Regions from separate parts of the Synechococcus sp. 60AY4M2 genome, predicted to be linked through region 1. Evidence: predicted binding sites of a transcription regulator. Region 1 holds the regulator's gene; each other region holds the start of a gene.
What was found. Region 1 encodes NtcA, which controls nitrogen genes in cyanobacteria. Its sites were predicted from a motif close to GTANCNNNNGNTAC; they were not measured.
Positions count from the first base shown of each region.

Region 2: a site for NtcA is predicted at 2,559-2,572, ahead of urtA (urea ABC transporter substrate-binding protein). Genes of this name have one in related genera too.
Region 3: a site for NtcA is predicted at 4,954-4,967, ahead of SYN60AY4M2_RS04880 (ferredoxin--nitrite reductase). Genes of this name have one in related genera too.

Region 1 covers NZ_AUMZ01000001.1:2,983,726-2,990,239, reverse strand. Annotated here, with positions in the region: gene SYN60AY4M2_RS13085 (phycobiliprotein lyase) at 1-75, opposite strand, end outside; gene SYN60AY4M2_RS13080 (S41 family peptidase) at 98-1,366, opposite strand; gene petB (cytochrome b6) at 1,617-2,264, shown strand; gene petD (cytochrome b6-f complex subunit IV) at 2,342-2,854, shown strand; gene leuB (3-isopropylmalate dehydrogenase) at 2,997-4,142, shown strand; gene ntcA (global nitrogen regulator NtcA) at 4,258-4,932, opposite strand; gene SYN60AY4M2_RS13055 (PDZ domain-containing protein) at 5,199-6,514, shown strand, end outside.
Region 2 covers NZ_AUMZ01000001.1:2,834,560-2,841,073, reverse strand. Annotated here, with positions in the region: gene urtB (urea ABC transporter permease subunit UrtB) at 1-922, opposite strand, end outside; gene urtA (urea ABC transporter substrate-binding protein) at 1,027-2,301, opposite strand; gene SYN60AY4M2_RS12425 (S9 family peptidase) at 2,686-4,617, shown strand; gene SYN60AY4M2_RS12420 (transglycosylase SLT domain-containing protein) at 4,811-6,514, shown strand, end outside.
Region 3 covers NZ_AUMZ01000001.1:1,119,178-1,125,691, reverse strand. Annotated here, with positions in the region: gene SYN60AY4M2_RS04905 (tetratricopeptide repeat protein) at 1-316, shown strand, start outside; gene SYN60AY4M2_RS04900 (RNA polymerase sigma factor SigF) at 829-1,599, shown strand; gene SYN60AY4M2_RS04895 (hypothetical protein) at 1,808-2,548, opposite strand; gene SYN60AY4M2_RS04890 (ureidoglycolate lyase) at 2,759-3,244, shown strand; gene SYN60AY4M2_RS14045 (hypothetical protein) at 3,512-3,667, shown strand; gene SYN60AY4M2_RS04885 (CAP domain-containing protein) at 3,684-4,832, shown strand; gene SYN60AY4M2_RS04880 (ferredoxin--nitrite reductase) at 5,025-6,514, shown strand, end outside.

The sequences.
Region 1 (6,514 bases):
GGCATTCATGCCAGAGGGATCGAGAGCAGGGCCAAGTGGACGGCTAAACCCGATCCTAAAACGAATCGCAGACAAACAGGCACTCCCCTTCTCCCCCTCAGGTGTTAGCTGCCGCTGGGATCCCCTGGGCCACCGACAAAGTCGCCCCCAACACTTCCAAAGCCCGCTGCAACTGCCCATCCTCAGGGCCGCCCAGGCTTTCTGCCGTCAGGGGAACAGGGCCCGCGGCCACCTCCACATCGGGCTGGATCCCTTGGCGATGAATGTCGTGGCCGTTGGGGGTGAGGTATTTGGCAGTGGTCACGGCCAGCCCCGAGCCGTCCGCCAGCTCCAGCAGGGATTGGATCAGCCCCTTGCCGAAGGTGCGCGTTCCCACCAGTTGTGCCCGTCCGCTGTCCTGCAACGCCCCCGCCAAGACTTCGCTGGCGCTGGCACTGCCCTGGTTCACTAAGACGACCAGGGGGGCTGCCGTGAGGACTTCGCCGGTGGCGGGAATGCCGTCCTGAATGCCGTAGCGATCCGTCACTCGCACGATGTCGCCTTTGGGGATCCAAAAGCGAGCAATCTCAATGGCCGCCTGCAGTAACCCTCCGGGGTTGTTGCGCAGATCGAGGATGTAGCCCCGCACTCCTCGCGCTTCTGCGGCCTGGATGGCCTGACGCACTTGAGCGGCGGCATTGCCGTTAAACTGGCTGAGGCGGATGTAGGCTACCTCCCCCTGGGGCAGCTTGAAAAAACCGGTGCGCACCGGGTTGATCAGGATGGACTGCCGCACCAGCTCCACCTCCCAGATGCGCTCCTGCCGCCTTAGCCGTAGGCTAACGGTTGTGCCGCTGGGGCCGCGCATGCGTTCTGCCACCTCATCCAAGCTCAGCCCTGCCACTGGCACCTGATCCACCGCCAGGATCTCATCTTGAGGTTGGATCCCGGCCCGCTCGGCAGGAGTCCCCTCCATTGGGGCGATGACCCGTACTGCCCCCTGCCCGTCGATGGCAATCTGGAGGCCGACGCCGCTCAACTCGCCAGCAGTGGAAGTCTGCAGGCTGAGGTAGTGCTCCCTGTCCAAAAAGCGGGTGTAGGGATCCCCCAGAGTTGCCAGCATCTCCTCGATGGCCCGGTAGGTCTCTTGCCGATCCTTCAGGGGCCGAGAGAGAAAGCGCTGGCGCACCTGCCACCAGTTCTGTCCGTTGAAACCCGGATCCACGTAGGCCCGATCCACATAGGCCCACGCCTGCGCCAGCAGTTGCTGCTCTTCCCCCCAGCGGCTGGCCTGCACCTGACAGGCGCCAATGCCCAAACTCGCCCAGAGCAGGCACCCTAGCAACAAAACTCGGACAGCCTGGCGTAACCCCCATCCGATCCCCAACCCTCTGCAACTGCTTTCCCCAGATCTCGGCTTCTGCGCAATCATCGGATCCCAAACTGAAGAAGAAGCTAAGAAATACTAAGAAACGTGAACAAGATGAGACATCAGCAGGCGTTTGGGCTGTTGGTGTAGGGATCCCTGTCTCAAAGCTGAGCCCGACTTCATGATCGTGTTAACGAATTGTGTTACAGTGCTATAGGGAGTGGGCCCGCCCCGCCCTGGATATCCAACTCTAAAAATTGCAGGCATCATGAGCAAAGTTTACGACTGGCTAGACGAGCGGCTGGAGATCACGCCTTTCGTCGATGACGCAACCGGAAAATTCATTCCGCCCCACGTTAACATCTTCTACTGCCTCGGCGGCATCACGCTGGTGTGCTTCCTCATTCAGTTTGCCACCGGCTTTGCCATGACTTTTTACTACCGTCCAACGGTGGCCGAGGCTTTTGAATCGGTCAACTACATCATGACCCAGGTCAACTTCGGCTGGCTGCTGCGCTCCATCCACCGCTGGAGTGCTTCCATGATGGTGTTGATGATGATTCTACACACCTTCCGGGTTTACCTGACGGGGGGGTTCAAGAAGCCGCGCGAGCTGACCTGGGTAACCGGCGTGATCTTGGCGGTACTGACGGTTTCCTTTGGGGTTACCGGTTACTCCCTGCCTTGGGATCAGGTGGGCTATTGGGCAGTCAAGATCGTCTCCGGGGTGCCCAGTGCCATTCCGGTGGTGGGGGATGCCCTGGTCCAGCTTATCCGCGGCGGCGAGGCAGTTGGCCAAGCCACCCTCACCCGTTTCTACAGCCTGCACACCTTTGTGTTGCCTTGGCTGACGGCGGTCTTCATGACGATGCACTTTCTGATGATCCGCCGCCAGGGCATCTCCGGGCCTTTGTGATCCCAAACCGGTTCTTGTGAGCCGGGCACCCTGGATGCATCTTTTCAGAACTTTTGCCCTAGACAAGGAGAATGGCTATGCCGGTCTCAAAGCAAGTGATAGCAACCGAGGCGATTACCCGCAAAGTTGACCTAGACAATCCCAAAGTTTTGGCCAAGCTGAAGAAGAACATGGGCCACATGACCTACGGGGAGCCCGCTTGGCCCAACGATTTGCTCTTTATGTTCCCGGTGGTGATCCTGGGCACTATTGGGGTGATTGTCGGCCTGGCGGTCATGGATCCGGCGGGTGTCGGCGAGCCGGCGGATCCCTTTGCCACGCCGCTGGAAATTCTGCCGGAGTGGTATCTCTACCCCGCGTTTCACATTTTGCGCATTGCTCCCAACAAGCTCTTGGGCATTGCCCTGATGTCGGCCATTCCGGTCGGCCTTCTGTTTGTGCCTTTCATCGAAAACGTCAACAAGTTTCAGAATCCGCTGCGCCGCCCCGTGGCGACGACGGTGTTTTTGATCGGCACCTTGGTCACCCTCTATTTGGGCATTGGCGCCACCTTGCCTCTGGATAAGTGGGTCACCCTGGGCCTGTTCTAGAGGGCAGAATATCGGCTTGATAACTCTGAGTGCAGCAGGCCGGTGGCCGGGCTGCACTTTTTTTGGACGTGGGGGACTTTTCGGCAAACCTGGGGGCCAAGGGATGGTAATATCGCTACGCATTCTTTTGCTGTGACCGCCCATGAGCGTTCCTTCCTCTGCTATCCGAACCTATCGGATTACAGCCCTGGCCGGAGATGGGATCGGTCCTGAAATCATGCAGGTGGGGCGGGCGGTTTTGGATGCGGTTGCCGCTCAGGTGGGGTTTTCCCTCCAGTGGCAGGAGGGCTTGATTGGCGGGGCCGCCTACGAAGCCACGGGGGATCCCTTGCCGCCAGAGACCTTGAAAATGGCCCAGGAGAGCGATGCTGTTTACTTGGCGGCAGTTGGCGACTTTAAGTACGACACCCTGCCGCGGGAGAAGCGCCCTGAGCGGGCTTTGTTGGGCTTGCGGGCGGGCCTGGGGCTGTTTGCCAACTTGCGCCCGGTGAAGATCTTTCCGCAACTGGTGCAGGCCTCTTCCCTCAAGCCGGAGGTGGTTGCCGGGATCGACCTGGTGGTGGTGCGGGAGCTCACCGGCGGCATCTACTTCGGCCAACCCAAAGGGATCTTCACAGATGCCAAGGGATCCCGGCGGGGTGTGAACACCATGGCCTACAGCGAGGCGGAGGTGGATCGCATTGCCCGTGTGGCTTTTGAACTGGCCCGCAAACGCCGGCGCAAGCTCTGCTCGGTGGATAAAGCCAATGTCCTGGAAGTGTCACAACTGTGGCGGGAGCGGGTTACCGCCATTGCGGCTGAGTACCCCGACGTGGAGCTGTCCCACCTGTACGTCGATAATGCTGCCATGCAGTTGGTGCGCTGGCCCAAGCAGTTTGACGTCATTCTCACGGAGAACCTCTTCGGGGATATCCTCTCCGACGAGGCGGCGATGCTGACCGGGTCCATCGGCATGTTGCCCTCTGCCTCTTTGGGATCCTCTGGCCCTGGGGTGTACGAACCCGTACACGGGTCAGCCCCAGATATTGCCGGACAAGACAAGGCCAACCCCATTGCCCAGGTGCTCTCCGGGGCAATGCTGCTGCGCTACTCCTTGGATCAGCCCCAGGCTGCCGACCGCATCGAACAGGCCGTCGAGGCGGTTTTGGCCCAGGGCTACCGCACTGCCGACATCTACTCTGAGGGGATGACCCTCGTCGGCTGTCGGGAAATGGGGGAAAAGATCTTGGCTGCTCTGGCCCAGCAGCAAGCCTCCCCCCAAGGATCGCTCTCAGCCCCTGGTGGTTGAGGGGAGGTTCCCTCGTCGCTGCCCTGCCCTGGTGGCACGGCTACTCCTCTCCCAGAGGGAGGGATTGTCCCGACTGGTAAATTCCTGGAAACGGCCCTAGGGGCAGCTTCTCCCCCTAGACAAAGCGATGGCCAAGCTGCATTGGGTCGTGGACGGTGATCTTTTTCTTGTGGATGGAAATGTAGTTCTTCTTGCGCAGCTCCCCCAACAGACGAGTGATGGTGACGCGAGTGGAGCCGATCGCTTCCGCAATGGCCTGGTGGGATAGCTTGAGATCGATGGTGACTCCATTGGGGCCGGGCACCCCGAAGTCGCGGCAGAGGATCAGTAGAAAGCTGACCAGACGGGATCCCATGTCGCGGTGGGCCAGCGTCTCGATCATCATCTCCGTCTGCAAGATGCGGGAAGACAGGCTCTTGAGGAGCAACATGGAGAGCTCAGCGTTCTCCCGCAAGGATTTTTCCACCTGTTCGATGGGCAGAGAGAGCAGCTCGACGCGGGTAAAGGCCACCGCGTGATAGAAGCGGTCGGAGCGCTGCCCCGTGATGAAGGAGAGCACCCCAAAGATGCTGTTTTCCCGCAGGAGAGCGACGGTAATTTCTTCCCCCATTTCGTAGACCCGCGAGAGCTTGACAGCTCCTTTCACCAAAAAGTAAACCCGCTCCGCCGGATCCCCAGGAAAGAAGATGGTCTTACCGCGCTCAAACGTTTCGATAACCGGAGGATGGTGAGGCCCTCCCAACTGTTTGAAGGCTGCAACCAGAGATTTTTCTGCAATGGCCACTGCCATATTCTTCAACCTTTTAAGGTCAGTTTATCCCTTAGAATCAACCCAACAAGATCAGCCAGGAGTGCCGGGGTTGAGCTGCCCGCTATTGACCCAAGCCACCCTTGACTCAAAAATGACCTCGGCGGCAAGATTATCCTAAGCTAAAAGACTCTGCTTGGATATCTTTGTAGCAGGAGCTACATCTTTGAAGTCTTGTCTCCTGTCCAAGATATGCCTCTAGCGCACTGTTTTGGGACGGTGCAGGCGGGAGGTGCGAGGAAAGTTATATGGGGATCGCGCAGGGTGGGGTTGCCGCCCCTTCTCAGCTAAGCCGTCAGCATTTCACGGTGCGGATGCCGGAGCCGGCCAATCACCTTTTGGAGGTGGAACTACAGATCCAAGAGGTGGATCCAGAAGTACCTCTGCAACTGCGGCTGCCGGTGTGGACGCCGGGATCCTACCTGGTGCGGGAATATGCCCGCCATGTGCAAGAGTTTCAGGCAGCAACGGAGCAAGGGATCCCTTTGGCCTGGCGGAAGGTAGATAAGCACACTTGGGAGATCGAGCCGCCCCGCTGTTCGGCTGTCGCGATCCGCTATCGGGTCTACGCCTACGAGCTGACGGTGCGCACCAACCATTTGGATCTCACCCACGCCTACTTCAACGGGGCGGCGCTCTTTCTCTACGTGCCCGGTCGCGAGCGGGAGCCCTACACCTTGACGATAATCCCTCCCAAACCCGACTGGCACGTCGCCACCAGTTTGCGACCTTTGAGGTCTTCTTCTGAGGATGCTGCTTCCGGCCAGTCTTTTGTGGCGGCAGACTACGACGAGCTGGTGGATAGCCCGGTGGAGGTGGGCCTGCACCAGTTGCGGTCGTTTGCGGTGGAAGGGATCCCTCACTACTTCGTGGTCTGGGGAGCGGGCACCCTAAATTTGGAGCAAGCGGTGGCCGATGCCGAGAAAATTGTCCGGGCCACGGCGGCGTTTTTTGGCGAGCTGCCCTACGACCGCTACTGGTTTATTGTGCATTTGTCAGCCGGGGGATTTGGCGGCCTGGAGCACAAGTACAGTGCCACCCTCAATTATTCTGGACTGGAGCTGCATCAGCCCCACTCCTACCGCCGCTTTTTGGCGCTGCTGGCCCATGAGCTTTTCCATGCTTGGAACGTCAAGCGGCTGCGCCCTCTGGCTTTGGAGAAAATTAACTACAACCAAGAAAACTACGTGGACTGTCTGTGGTTTTGCGAGGGGGCAACCAGCTACTACGAAAATGTCATCTTGCTGCGGGCAGGGATCCTCAGCGCCGAAGATTTTTTAAAGATCCTGGCCGAGCAAATTGGCCGGCTGCAGCGCACTCCAGGTCGAGCCGTACAATCGCTGCGAGAATCCAGTTTCGACGCCTGGATCAAGCTCTACCGTCCCCACGAAAATAGCCTCAACAGCCAGGTTTCCTATTACCTAAAGGGCGCTTTGGTCTGCTGGCTGCTAGATCTGCACATTCGCCACCTCTCAGGGGGGCAGGGATCCCTGGACACGGCCCTGCGGGATCTGTGGCAGCGCTTTGGTCGGACAGAGAAAGGCTACAGCAACCAAGACTTGCA
Region 2 (6,514 bases), 150 kb from region 1:
CACCCCCCACGACGACCACCATAAAGGTATCCACGATGTAGTTCTGGCCGGTGTTCGGCCCAACGGATCCCAGCAGGCTGACCGCCACACCGGCTACTCCCGCCAGACCCGAACCGATGGCAAAGGTAAGGGCATCCACCTTTTGCGTGGGGATCCCTACACAGGCGCTCATGGCCCGATTCTGGGTAACCGCCCGGATGCGCAGCCCCCAGCGGGTGCGTTGCAAGAAGAAGTACAGCCCCAGGATGCAGAAGACAGTGAGGGCGATGATAAACAGGCGGGTATTGGGCAAAAACAGGTTGCCCACCGGGATCCCACCCCCCAGCCACCGGGGAGCCGTCACGTCTTTGTTCTGGGCGCCGAACCAAGGCTGGGTAACCGCCAAAGCATAGGTTTGCGCCAGCACCCGCCCCCCCACCGATGCAATGGCCGTGGAGAGCACCAACAGCAGCGCCAGCGTCCACCCCTTGAGACGCGGCCAATCCGCCCGCCTGGACAAAAGCCACCAGCCGCCGAAAAAGAGCACCGCGAAGGCCCCCAAGCGGAAAGCCAGCACCCAATTGACGCTGCGCACAAACTGCTGCAGGATCAGGCTCACACCCCAAGTGGCCAGAAGGGTTTCCAGCGGTCGGCCATACAAAAAGCGGATCACCCCCCGCTCCAGGGCTAGTCCCACCAGAGCCGTGACGGCAAAGGCAGCTACCAAAGCTGGAAAGATGTACAGATCCCGCCAGGGATCCCCTAGGGGACGAAAGGCATTTTGAACCACAAAAGTGGTGTAGGCCCCCAACATCATCAGCTCCCCATGGGCCATGTTGATGACCCCCATGAGGCCGAAAACAATGGCCAAGCCCAGAGCGGCTATCAGCAAGACGGTGCCGATGCTAAGGCCGTTAAACAAGCTATCCAAGAGCAAGGTCATCGGCAGGGGATCCTCCTTCCAACTAAACTAGGGAGGCTAACCGAGCATCTAGGCGGGATCCCCGACCCTATCCAAACGGCAAGGGATCCCAGCCCTGGCCAGGACTAGCTGACTTTGTAGCGACCGCCCTTGGCCGGATCTGACCAATCGCAGGCAAAGCCCTTGGTCTCTGCCACAAACTGGTTCCAGGGCTGCGGCTCCACGGCATCCGTAGAAAAGATGACATCAAACAAACCGTCAGAGCGCACCTGGCCGATCCGCACATACTTGGTCAGGTGGTGATTGGTGTTCATGGTTACCAAGCCTTCAGGGGCATCGAAGGTCTGGCCGTAGGCTGCCTGCCGCACGGCGTCGATCTCCACCGTTCCCGCTTTTTCTGCCGCCTGCTTCCAGATGTAAACCATGATGTAGGCGGCTTCCATCGGGTCGTTGGTGACGCGGTTTTGGCCGTATTCTGCCTTGAAAGCCTCCACAAACTTCTTGTTGGCAGGCGTATCCACCGTCATAAAGTAGTTCCAGGCGGCAAAGTGCCCTTCCAAAAATTCGGGGCCAATGGCCTGCACCTCTTCTTCGGCAATGCTGACGGACATGGAAGGATAACGATCCGGCCCCAGCCCTGCCCCTTTCAGTTGTTTGAAAAAGGCCACGTTGCTGTCGCCATTCAAGCTGTTGTAGATCACACCGCCATTGGGAAGAGCGGCCCGGATCTTGCTGATGATGGGAGTAACTTCTGTGTTGCCCAAAGGCAGATAGTCTTCACCCACCACCTTGCCCCCCAGGGCTTCCAACTGGGCCTTGATGATGGTGTTGGCCGTGCGGGGGAACACGTAGTCGGATCCCACCAGGAAGAACTCTTTGCCCTTGTTCTTGAGCAGCCATTCCACCGAAGGCTCGATCTGCTGGTTGGGGGCAGCGCCGGTGTAGAAGATGTTTTTGGAGCACTCTTGTCCTTCGTACTGCACGGGATACCAGAGCAGGTGCTGCTTGGATTCAAACACCGGCAACACGGCTTTGCGACTGGCCGAAGTCCAGCATCCAAACACCGTTGCCACCTTGTCCACATCGATCAGTTTGGTGGCTTTCTCCGCAAAGGTTGGCCAATCGGAAGCCCCATCCTCGATAATCGGCTCGATCTGCTTGCCCAAAACCCCACCGGCGGCATTGATCTCTTTGATGGCCAGCTTTTCCGCATCCACCACGCTGGTTTCCGAAATGGCCATGGTGCCGCTAAGGGAGTGCAAAATGCCAACGCGGATGGTCTCTCCCTGGGCGTAGGCGGGCACGGATCGCTTCACCCAGATCTGCGGCCCTAGGGCAGCCCCGGCTCCGGCCAGAGCGCCCATTTTCAGCACTTGACGACGATTAAATGATAGAGCCATCGGTGATCTCCGAAACGAAGTGAGTGCAAAGGGTATTAAGAAGTCCAGTTGTTGCAGCAGCCCGGCCAACAGAGGGAAGCACTTAGCTCATCACCTCGCCCATGTGTTAAATTTGCCCAACTGCAGTCGGCTGAGGCTTTCACCGAATGCCTTCCCAACATCAACAGAGGAAAAGGCTAATCCTGCAGTCGAGAAAGCGTTGTGCATCCCTGTTGCCTTAACGTGTTCCATCAAACCCATTCAGCCCGGAGAGAATTGTATCGCGGGATACCTTTTCCCAGAATCCGAGCCCTTTCCCCACAGGCTGTAGGCAAAGGCAGGGATCCCTTGCTGCCGGCATAATAGGGGTTCTGGGGTCGAGAATTAGTTGAGAGTTAACAGCTTATGGTGCAGCAGGCCGGCTATGGATCTTGGCGATCCCCGATTACCGCTGACCTGGTGGTGACGGGATCCCTGCGCTTGGGACAGATGGTTTGGGATCAGGGGGATCTCTACTGGACGGAGGGTCGCCCGCAAGAAAAAGGGCGCAATGTGTTGATGCGGCGCTCTGCCGACGGGATCCTGGTGGAGCTGACACCGGCACCTTTCAATGTGCGGACACGAGTGCATGAGTATGGGGGTGGAGCTTATTGGGTGTCGGCAGGGGTAGTGTATTTTTGCAACTTCGCTGACCAACGGCTCTACCGCCTGCTGCCGGGTTCAGATCCCCAGCCCCTGACGGAAGCAGGCCCCTATCGCTATGCAGATGGGGTGGTGGATCGGGCGCGTGGACGCATCCTCTGTGTGCGGGAAGATCACAGCCGCCAGGGAGAGCCGGAAAACAGCCTTGTCTCGATTGACTTGGAAAGCGGATCCCAGCGCGTTTTGGCCTCTGGGCACAATTTCTATGCCAACCCTCGCCTCAGCCCCGATGGCCAGACCTTGGTATGGCTGACCTGGGATCACCCCCAAATGCCCTGGGACGGCACAGAGCTGTGGCGGTCTGAGGTGAACCCTGACGGCAGCTTGGGAGAACCTCAAAAGCTGGCCGGTGGCCCTGCCGAGTCGATCTTCCAGCCCCAGTGGTCACCGCAAGGGGATCTCTACTTTGTTTCCGATTGCAGCGGCTGGTGGAACCTCTATCGCTGGGATCCCCAGGGCCCCATTCCCCTCTGCCCTATGGAAGCGGAGTTTGGAGAGCCGCAGTGGGTGTTTGGCCTGAGCACCTACGGCTTTGCTGGGGATGGGCGCATTCTGGCCTGCTACCAACAGGGGGGTCTGTGCCATTTGGCCTACCTGGATCCCCAGTCGGGGCAACAGGAAGAGATCCCTTTGCCCTACACCGAGATCCACAATCTGCAGGTAAGTGGGGAAAAAGCCGCTTTCCTGGCCGGATCCCCGACGGAAGCCACTGCCTTGGTCTGCCTAGACTTACCCTCCAGCCAAGTGGAGGTGGTGGCCCGTTCTAGCAGCGTGGCGGTAGAGCCGGAGTACTTGTCGATCCCCGAACCCATCGCCTTTCCCACCTCAGGCGGGGCAGTGGCCTACGGTTTCTTCTATCCCCCCAAAAACCGCGACTTCGTGGCCCCTGCCGGCGAAAAACCGCCCCTGCTCGTGAAAAGCCACGGTGGGCCCACAGGGGCGACGGCAGCCGTGCTCGACCTGGGGATCCAATACTGGACCAGCCGCGGGATTGCCGTTTTGGATGTCAACTACCGCGGCAGCAGCGGCTATGGGCGGGCCTACCGGGAGGCCCTCAAGGGCCGCTGGGGCCTTGTGGACGTGGAAGATTGCATCGCTGGGGCCCAATTCTTGGCAGCCCAGGGCAAGGTGGACGGGGAGCGGCTGCTCATTCGCGGCGGCAGCGCCGGCGGCTACACCACCCTGGCGGCCCTGACGTTTCACACCGTCTTCAAGGCCGGCGCCAGCTACTACGGGGTGAGCGATCTAGAGGCCCTAGCCCAGGAGACCCACAAGTTTGAGTCCCACTACTTGGACAGCTTAATTGGCCCCTACCCGGAGCGGCGGGATCTCTACCGGGAGCGCTCTCCCATCCACCACCTGGAGGGTCTCAACTGCCCCGTTATCTTCTTTCAAGGCCTGGAGGACGCCATCGTCCCTCCCAACCAAGCAGAGAGGATGGTGGCTGCCCTGCAGGCCAAGGGGATCCCGGTGGCCTATGTCCCTTTTGCCGGTGAGCAGCACGGCTTTCGCCAGGCAGCCAACCTCAAACGGGCCCTGGAGGCAGAGCTTTATTTCTACGCCCAGATCCTAGGGTTTCCCTTGGCGGAGCTTATCGAGCCGGTTCCCATTGCCAACTGGCCTCCTCCTCGTTGAGGTTACTTGTCCTGGCTCAGCGCCTCCCCATTGGGTATCCTAGTCAAGGACGCTGGGGAAGGGAGGCATGCAGAGCAGAACAAGCCACCGGCAACTCTGGAGGCGATGGCTTGCCGCGACCTTAGCAGCAGGCGGAGTACTGGGCGGCGTCCTGTGGGGCTTTTACGCCTCCTCCTGGGCAGAACCTGTCGAGATGGCGGCGGCGCCTCCAGCACCCCTGAGCTCGACTTCTGGCGCCGCCTTTTTGCGCGCCTACAAAGCCCTGCAGGCCGGCCAAGCGCAAGCGGCCCTGGAGCACCTGCAGGGCTTGGAAGAAAAGCTGCCAGTTCTCACCGACGAGATCTGGAAGCTCAGGGCTCAGGCTTATGAAAAGCTGGGGGATCGAGAAACAGCCCGCCAGATCTGGTGGCCCAAGATCTTGCAGGAGTATCCCCACAGCCCGGTGGCCGCCTACGCCCTCTGGGGAATGGGCCAGGTGGATCAGTTGCGGCGGCAATTTCCCACCCACCCCCTGACGGCCCGCGCCCTCAAGCACCTGCTGGAGCTGGATCCTGACCGGTATGACCTGCTGCGGGATCTGGCCTTGCACCACCCGCAAACCCCTGGGTTAACGCCGCTGCTGGATCGCTGGCGGCAAGCCCAAGAGGGATCCCTCACGGCCTCCGATTGGCAGATCCTGGCCGATGCCTATTGGGAGCAGCGGGAGTACGGCAAAGCCGCCCGCGCCTACGGGCGTGCCCCCACCACCTCTCGCAATCTCTACCGCCAGGGGCGCAGCCACCAGATCTCGCGGGAGTTTCCCCAGGCCAAAGCGGCTTACCAAGCGCTGCTGGCACAGTTTCCCGATGGGCCAGAGGCTTCTCTCACCCGCCGCCGTTTGGCGGAACTGAGCGACCTGCCGACGGCGATCGACTTGCTTCGCCAGGTGGGATCCGGCTCGGATAGAGAAGCTCCAGAAGCGTTGCTCAGCCTCAGCCAACTGTATGACCGCAACGGCAGCCCGCAATCGGCCCAGGCGGTGCGGCAGACCCTTTGGGAGCGCTTCCCAGTCAGCGAAGCCGCGGCCACCGCCGCCTGGACGGTGGCTTGGCGCCAGGCGCAAACGGGCAATCTCAGCCAAGCCATTGCTCTAGCCCAGCAGATTGGCTTGGCCCAGCGGGATACGGAAATGGGGGCGCAACTGCTCTACTGGGCCGGCAAATGGCGGGAACGGCTGGGGGAGGTGGCTGCGGCGCGGCAAACCTATCAGCAGGTGCTGCGGCAGTTTCCCCACACCTACTACGCCTGGCGGGCGGCGGCGCAACTGGGCTGGCCAGTAGGAGATTTCTCCAGCGGCCGCCAAAGGGTTGAGGTGGATTTTCAGCCCGTTCGCCAACCTTTGCCCGCCGTTTCCGAGGCTACCCAGACCCTGCATCTCATTGGCGCTGGCCAACTGGCCTGGGAGCGCTGGCAGGGGGAAATGGCTCTGCTGCAACGGGATCCCGGCCAGATGAGCGTGGCCGAGCGCTTTGCCAGCGGCATTTTGCGCAACAACGCCGGCGAGCACCTGCGGGGCATCAACCAGGTGGCTGCCCTACGCTTTAGCGCCGAGCCCGACCCGCTGCTGCCGACCCTGAGACAGCGCCAGGATTTCTGGCAGGCCATCTACCCGCTGCACTACTACGCCAGCCCAGAAAACACCTGGGAAAGGGATCCCTACGCCCAGCCCGGCCTGGCCCGCTGGTCGCGGCAATTTAACCTCAATCCCTTGATGGTGGCGGCCCTGATCCGCCAGGAATCCCGCTTTGAGCCAGAGATCGTCTCGGCCTCGGGAGCGCTGGGCCTGATGCAGGTGATGCCTGCCACCGGCCGCTGGATTGCCCAAAAAATCGGCCTAGCCCAGTACAGCCTCACCAAC
Region 3 (6,514 bases), 1.9 Mb from region 1:
GGACTTGAACCTCTACGGGCTGGCCATCCAGAGTTTTGACCGAGCCCTGCAGATGGATCCCGACGATGCCGAGGCCCACTACGCCAAAGCCTGCTGCTGCGCCTGGGAAGGCCAGGTGCCCCAGGCCCTGCAAGCCTTGGAGCAAGCCCTGCGCCTGCAGCCGGAACGCTACCGCCCCTTGCTCGCCTCTGAGCCCTATTTCGACCTCATTCGCGGTGAGCCGAGCTTTACGGCCTTCCTGACAGCCCTCTCCGGCCTTGGAACCGACACGAACTCTACCTCCCTGACGCGAACGGCTCCATCCTCTGCTTCCTAGATTTCTTCTGAGGTTCCAAAGTGAGCCAGCAGCAGCAATCCGGCGATTCCGCCAAATGACGGAGAGAAATTCGGCTCTTTTGCTGAAGAAAGCTGCTGATTTTCCGTAGGGATGCTGTTGCTTGCGGCGGAAAACCCAGTAAACTAAGAACACTCCAGCTCCTGGCAGATCTCGGAGGCAAGCTGTGTTCTTGTTAACATCTGGTAGCATTTTCACGGCTACAACCTGATACTGTCTGCCTGCAAGCTTCTTCGCGGTTGGTTCCAGCAGAAGTCTGGCCTAGGGAGAATGGGGGTCGCCTGGCATCCTCTGCCTTTGAGTTGTTTGGGTGCTGAATCCAACCTTGAATGGCTTCAGCTCAAAAAGAAAAAAAGTAGTTGTCTATGCTAACGGCTCCTCAGCAGCCTTCTCTCGACGACTCCGAGTCGCCGGCGCCATCGACAGCCGCGGCTCCCCTGTTTTCTGCCAAAGCTGGTGCTGGGGATTCTGGATCCGGAGCTGTGGGTGCGTCTATGGCATCCAAATATGAAGATGTTAAAGCTCAAACTGCTGCACTGTTGCGACTCTACCACCAGACTCGGGATCCAGCCCTGCGCAACCGGCTGGTGGAAATAAACCTGGGCTTGGTGCGCAAAGAAGCCCACCACTGGCGTAACCAATGCGACGAAGGATACGACGACTTGGTGCAAGTGGGTTGCATAGGGCTCATCCAAGCCATCGAGCGCTTCGATATCAGCCGCGGCCTGGCTTTTAGCTCCTTTGCCATGCCCTACATTCGCGGAGAAATTCAACACTACCTGCGAGACAAAAGCCCAACAATACGGATCCCACGCCGCTGGGCGACGCTGCAGCGACAAGCCAAGAAGGTGATCGCGCGCCTGAGACAAGAATTGGGCCGTTCTCCTTCTGAGGCGGAGGTGAGGGAAGCCCTACAACTGACGGAGCAGGAATGGCGAGAGCTGCAGCTGGCCCAACAAAACAGCCTTTTGCTCAGCCTAGATGCTCCCGTACAGGTTGAAGAAGACAGCGTTGCTCTAGGGGATACCATTCCCGATCAGCGCTACCGCAGCTTTCAACTGGCCGAAGAAGATCGCATCCGCCTGCAAAATGCCTTGGCCAAGCTGGAGGAGCGCACCCGACAGATTTTGGAATTTGTTTTCTTCTACGACCTCACCCAAAAAGAAACAGCAGAGCGGCTGGGGATCAGTGCCGTTACCGTTTCCCGACAGGTCAAAAAGGGACTGGAGCGCTTGGCTAAGCTGCTGAGTCAGGACATTTTTTAGGGCGTTGCCGAGAAGGAAGATCCCTGGGCTTCGCGACAGTCTCCAGCGCTTTTCCAGGCAGATCTGAACCCTCTCCCAAAGTGGAGATCAAGGCGACAAAGAGCCTCACAACGACTTTCCCGTAGTCCAAGGCTTTGGTTACTTCAATATCAGTGCAGTATCCTGGTCGAAATAGCTGTAACTTGTGTCTTCGCTTTAATCTTTCGCTTTAATCTTTTTTGTCTCGAGCTTTGTCTTGGGAACAATTTGCTCCCCGGTTCTGCAGTTGGCTTAGTTGGGAGCGCACCTGCAAGGCAATTTGCAAAGCAGCATCCAAAAGCTGCGACTGTTCGCTGGCCTGTTCTCTTAGCTGGAGCGCAGTCAGAGCTGCCAGCTCGTCGCCGAAGAACTCCCTTTGCTGCTCAATAAAGTCTTTGTTCTGCCGCAAGATCCGTTCAGTTTTCAAGGCGCGGATTAGGTCGCTGCGAGTCAGCTTCAGAGCCTCGATGATCTGATCCCGCTGGGGCAGCTTGGCCTCAGGATTGCCCGCCTCTACCAATTCATCGTTGATGTGAATGGCTTGAATGAGCCGATTGTAGCGATCTACTTCTTCTAGCAAGTTCAGCAAGAGCGGCATGCGGCGGCTGCGGAAAATCCAATAGGCTTGGCCCAAAGCGGCAATAGCTGCCAGGATCCCCCATTCCAGTAGCCAGGTGCTCCAACTGCTGGTCAGACCAGGGATCAAAATCCGTCCCACCAAGGTCACTAGGGATCCGCCTGCCCAAAAGGCACGACAGAAGAGATCCAGCACCAGCAACAGGCGCAGCAGATCCCAGAAAGCAGAGAACTGCTGTAGCCAGTCTTTCCAGTGACGGACGGGCCGAGGCCGGTACAGCCAAGCTACAGGTACCCCAGAAAGATTTTCCACTTGAATAGGGGAAATAACCAGCTCCTGTAAATCCCGCTGCATTGCCATTGCCGAGTGTTACAAATTGTCCCCATTCTACTGAGATTGTTTTCCTGCTTGGGGATCCCTTGCTGGAAGGAGACTACCGGCAAATCTGGATAAGATAAGATCTGCTCTGCTATTTGGGTCTTCACGCCCTTGCGCCGGCAGCAGCGGGAGACCGGCTCGCGGAGCAGCAATGGGTACAGGTTTGGGAAAGAGGAGACAAGCAGGGTGAGCAGCCAACTGCGCCAACTGAAGGCCCATCTCGCTGAACCGGAAAACTTTGCCCCCTACGGACAGGTGATCTACCCTGTCCCCGACCACAAACCCTTCGACAGCCAAGATGCCCAGTTGGTTTTGAATCAGGGCCAGCCCCGCTTCTACTTGATGCGCCTGCCCCGCCGCGGCCTCAAGTTTAGCCAGATAACCCACCACACCCGCTGCACCCAGTGTCTGGGATCCCTGCACGGCAAGGAGTGGTTTATCGCCGTCGCGCCGCCCGCCGACGAGCTGCAAGTGGACGAGATTCAGGCTTTTCGGGTGCCCGGCGATCGCTTTATCAAACTGGAGATGGGCACCTGGCATGCCGGCCCCTACTTCGACCACGAGGAGTTCATCGATTTCTATAATCTGGAGCTGGCCGACACCAACCTCACCGACCACGAGACGATCAACCTGCTCCAGACCTACAACCTGGAGTTTCAGATCGTCCCCTGAAGGCGGATCCCTGCAGTCTCGGCAAAAAAATCGATGTAGTCTTTACGCTTGAGCGCGGAAAGAGGTGCGGGGATCCGCAGCTACGCTATAGGAAGGGGCAGAGGCTGAACTCAGGTTCTAGCCCTAGAGGATCCGGCTGAGTTGGGTGAGCATTTCTTGACTGGGGTTCGAGTTCTGCCCTTGCCGACAGAAGTCTCGGCACAGCAACTTGTTGGGCCAGGTGATAGAACAGGGTCAAACCTGGCAGCGTTTTAGAGGTTTGTTGCGATGGCCGCACTCCAACTCAACAAGGTGAGCCGCCAGCTCTTGGGGGCTCTGGCCCTGTTCCTGTGCCTGGGACTGTTGTCTGCCTGCGACGAGGGTAGCAGCAGCACCGTCAGTCCCCCCAGCCTCACGCCCACTCCCACCCCCGCTGGTCGGTAAGCCCACAGGATCTTGCATGCCTTGGCAGCGGCTGCCCAGTTTGCAGCAAGTCTGGGCAGGGATGGTTTTGAGTCTGCTCTGCCTTTTTCTGTTGGCAGCCTGCGGCGGTGGGGAGGGATCCCTTACTGCGGTGGGGCCCCCTCCGGCAGGGGAGCTGCCCATCGCCGGTTTCTTGTGCCAGTTGGATCGCCAGACCCGCAGCTTTGCCGGCCCCATCTATGCCGAGCAGCCTCAGGCTGCCACCTGCAATCCCGGTCGCCTCACCCCGGCAGCAGCCCAAAAGATGATGGATCGGCTCAACTTTCTGCGGCTGTTGCACGAGTTGCCGCCGGTGAAGCTCAATCCCGAATTCTTGGAGGCCGCTCAGCAGGCGGCCCTGCTACAGGTGGCCAATGGCGCCCTCAGCCACCAGCCGCCCCCCTCTTGGCGCTGCTTTACCCCTGCTGGGGAGGCGGGATCCCGCTTCAGCAACCTGGCGGTTGGGCCCATCCTAGAGCTGAACGGCCCCGATCCAGGCCGGGTGTTGGCGCGGCAGGTGGACATCTATTTTGCCGAGCCAGGTCGAGAAAACTTTGTGGATGTGGGGCATCGCCGCTGGAACCTGTATCCTCAGTACGCCCAGGGGGCCTACGGCATTGTCTTTGACCCACGGGCTGGACGGGTGACCCAGGCCAACGCCAACTGGATCTTCGGTTTTGACGAGTCGGTGCCAGATCCAGAGTTCATCGCCTTCCCGGAGAAAGACGGCTACCTCTACCGCCTAGAAGGGTTTTCCGGCCAGCCCCTGTCTGCCTACCGCTGGTCTTTCTCGGTGCCCAGCCGTGGCGGCAAGGCTGATCTCAGCCAAGCCCAAGTCCGCATCACCGATGCCGTCACAGGTGAGCCGGTGCCCGTTAGAGATATCCGGGTTGGGGATCCCGCCTTTGGCCTGGAAACTTTGACCTACTCCGTGGGTTCGATCCAGCCCAATCGCAACTACACCTTTGAAATTAGCGGCATTCGCCTCAACGGTGGCCCCCCCCGCAGCTACCGCTACACCACCGCTCTCTACGACTGCGATCCCCAAACTTCCCAACGGCCCGCACCCCTGACGGAAGGGCTGGGGATCCCGCCCCGTCTGCTCTGGCAGATGGAGCCTTTCAACTCTTTCAACCCTCTCAACTAGCTTTTCCTCACCCCCAGCCCCTTTCCCAAAGGGGAGAGAGGAGTCTGCTGCTCCTGGAAGCCTGACTTTATGCATAAAGCGCAATTCGAGAATGACAAAACTGCATAACCTGTTACAAAGTGTAACTGCCAATACCAAAGTTAACGGTTCGTCATCGCTAGGGTAGCTAGTGTTCACCCCACGGCAGCGATCATGGCGAACCAATTTGAACGCCTCAAAAGCGAAAAGGATGGGCTGGCGGTCAAGGCCGAGCTGGAGGCGTTTGCCCGGATGGGTTGGGAGAACATTCCTGAAGACGACCGGGATCACCGCCTCAAGTGGCTGGGGATCTTCTTTCGCAAGCGCACCCCAGGTCAGTTCATGCTGCGGCTGCGCCTGCCCAATGGGATCCTAACCAGCGGCCAAATGCGGATGTTGGGCGCAATCATCCACCCCTATGGAGAACAGGGCGTAGCCGACATCACCACCCGGCAGAACCTGCAACTGCGGGGCATCCCCATCGAGGAAATGCCCCAGATCCTGGGCTACCTGAAAGAGGTAGGCCTGACCAGCATCCAGTCGGGCATGGACAACGTGCGCAACATCACGGGATCCCCTCTGGCTGGTATTGACCCGGATGAGCTGATCGACGTGCGCGGCCTCACCCGCAAAGTGCAGGACATGATCACCAACAACGGCGAGGGCAACCCTTCCTTCAGCAACCTGCCGCGCAAGTTCAACATCGCCATCTGCGGTTGTCGCGACAACTCGGTGCATGCCGAGATCAACGACCTGGCCTTTGTGCCCGCCTTCAAAAATGGCCGCCTGGGCTTCAACGTCCTGGTGGGCGGCTTTTTCTCTGCTCGCCGCTGCGCCGAGGCAATTGGCCTAGATGTCTGGGTGGATCCCCGCGATGTAGTTCCCCTGTGCGAGGCGGTGCTGCTGGTCTACCGGGATCACGGCCTGCGGGCCAACCGGCAAAAGGCGCGGTTGATGTGGCTCATTGACGAGTGGGGCCTAGAGAAGTTCCGGGCGGCTGTGGAGCGCCAGATAGGCCACCCTCTGCCCAGGGCAGCGGAAAAAGACGAGGTGGTCTGGCACAAGCGGGATCTGCTGGGGGTGCATGCCCAGAAGCAGCCGGGCCTCAACTTTGTCGGCCTGCATGTGCCGGTGGGGCGGCTCAACGCCCTGGAGATGATGGAGCTGGCCCGCTTGGCGGAGGTGTACGGCTCCGGGGAGCTGCGGCTGACAGTGGAGCAGAACGTGCTCATCCCCAATGTGCCCGACTCCCGAGTGGCCCCGCTCCTCAAAGAGCCGCTCTTGAAGAAGTTCTCCCCTAACCCAGGGCCATTGCAGCGGGGGTTGGTGTCCTGTACGGGCAACCAGTTCTGCAACTTTGCCCTCATCGAGACCAAAAACCGGGCTGTGGCCTTGATGGAGGAGCTGGAGGCGGAGCTGGAGATCCCCCAAACGGTGCGCATCCACTGGACGGGCTGCCCCAACTCCTGCGGCCAACCCCAAGTAGCCGATATCGGCCTTATGGGCACCACTGCTCGCAAGGACGGCAGGGTGGTGGAGGCCGTGGACATCTACATGGGGGGAGAGGTGGGCAAAGACGCCAAGCTGGGCGAATGCGTGCGCAAAGGGATCCCTTGCGAAGACCTCAAGCCCGTCTTGGTGGAGCTACTGATTGAGCACTTCGG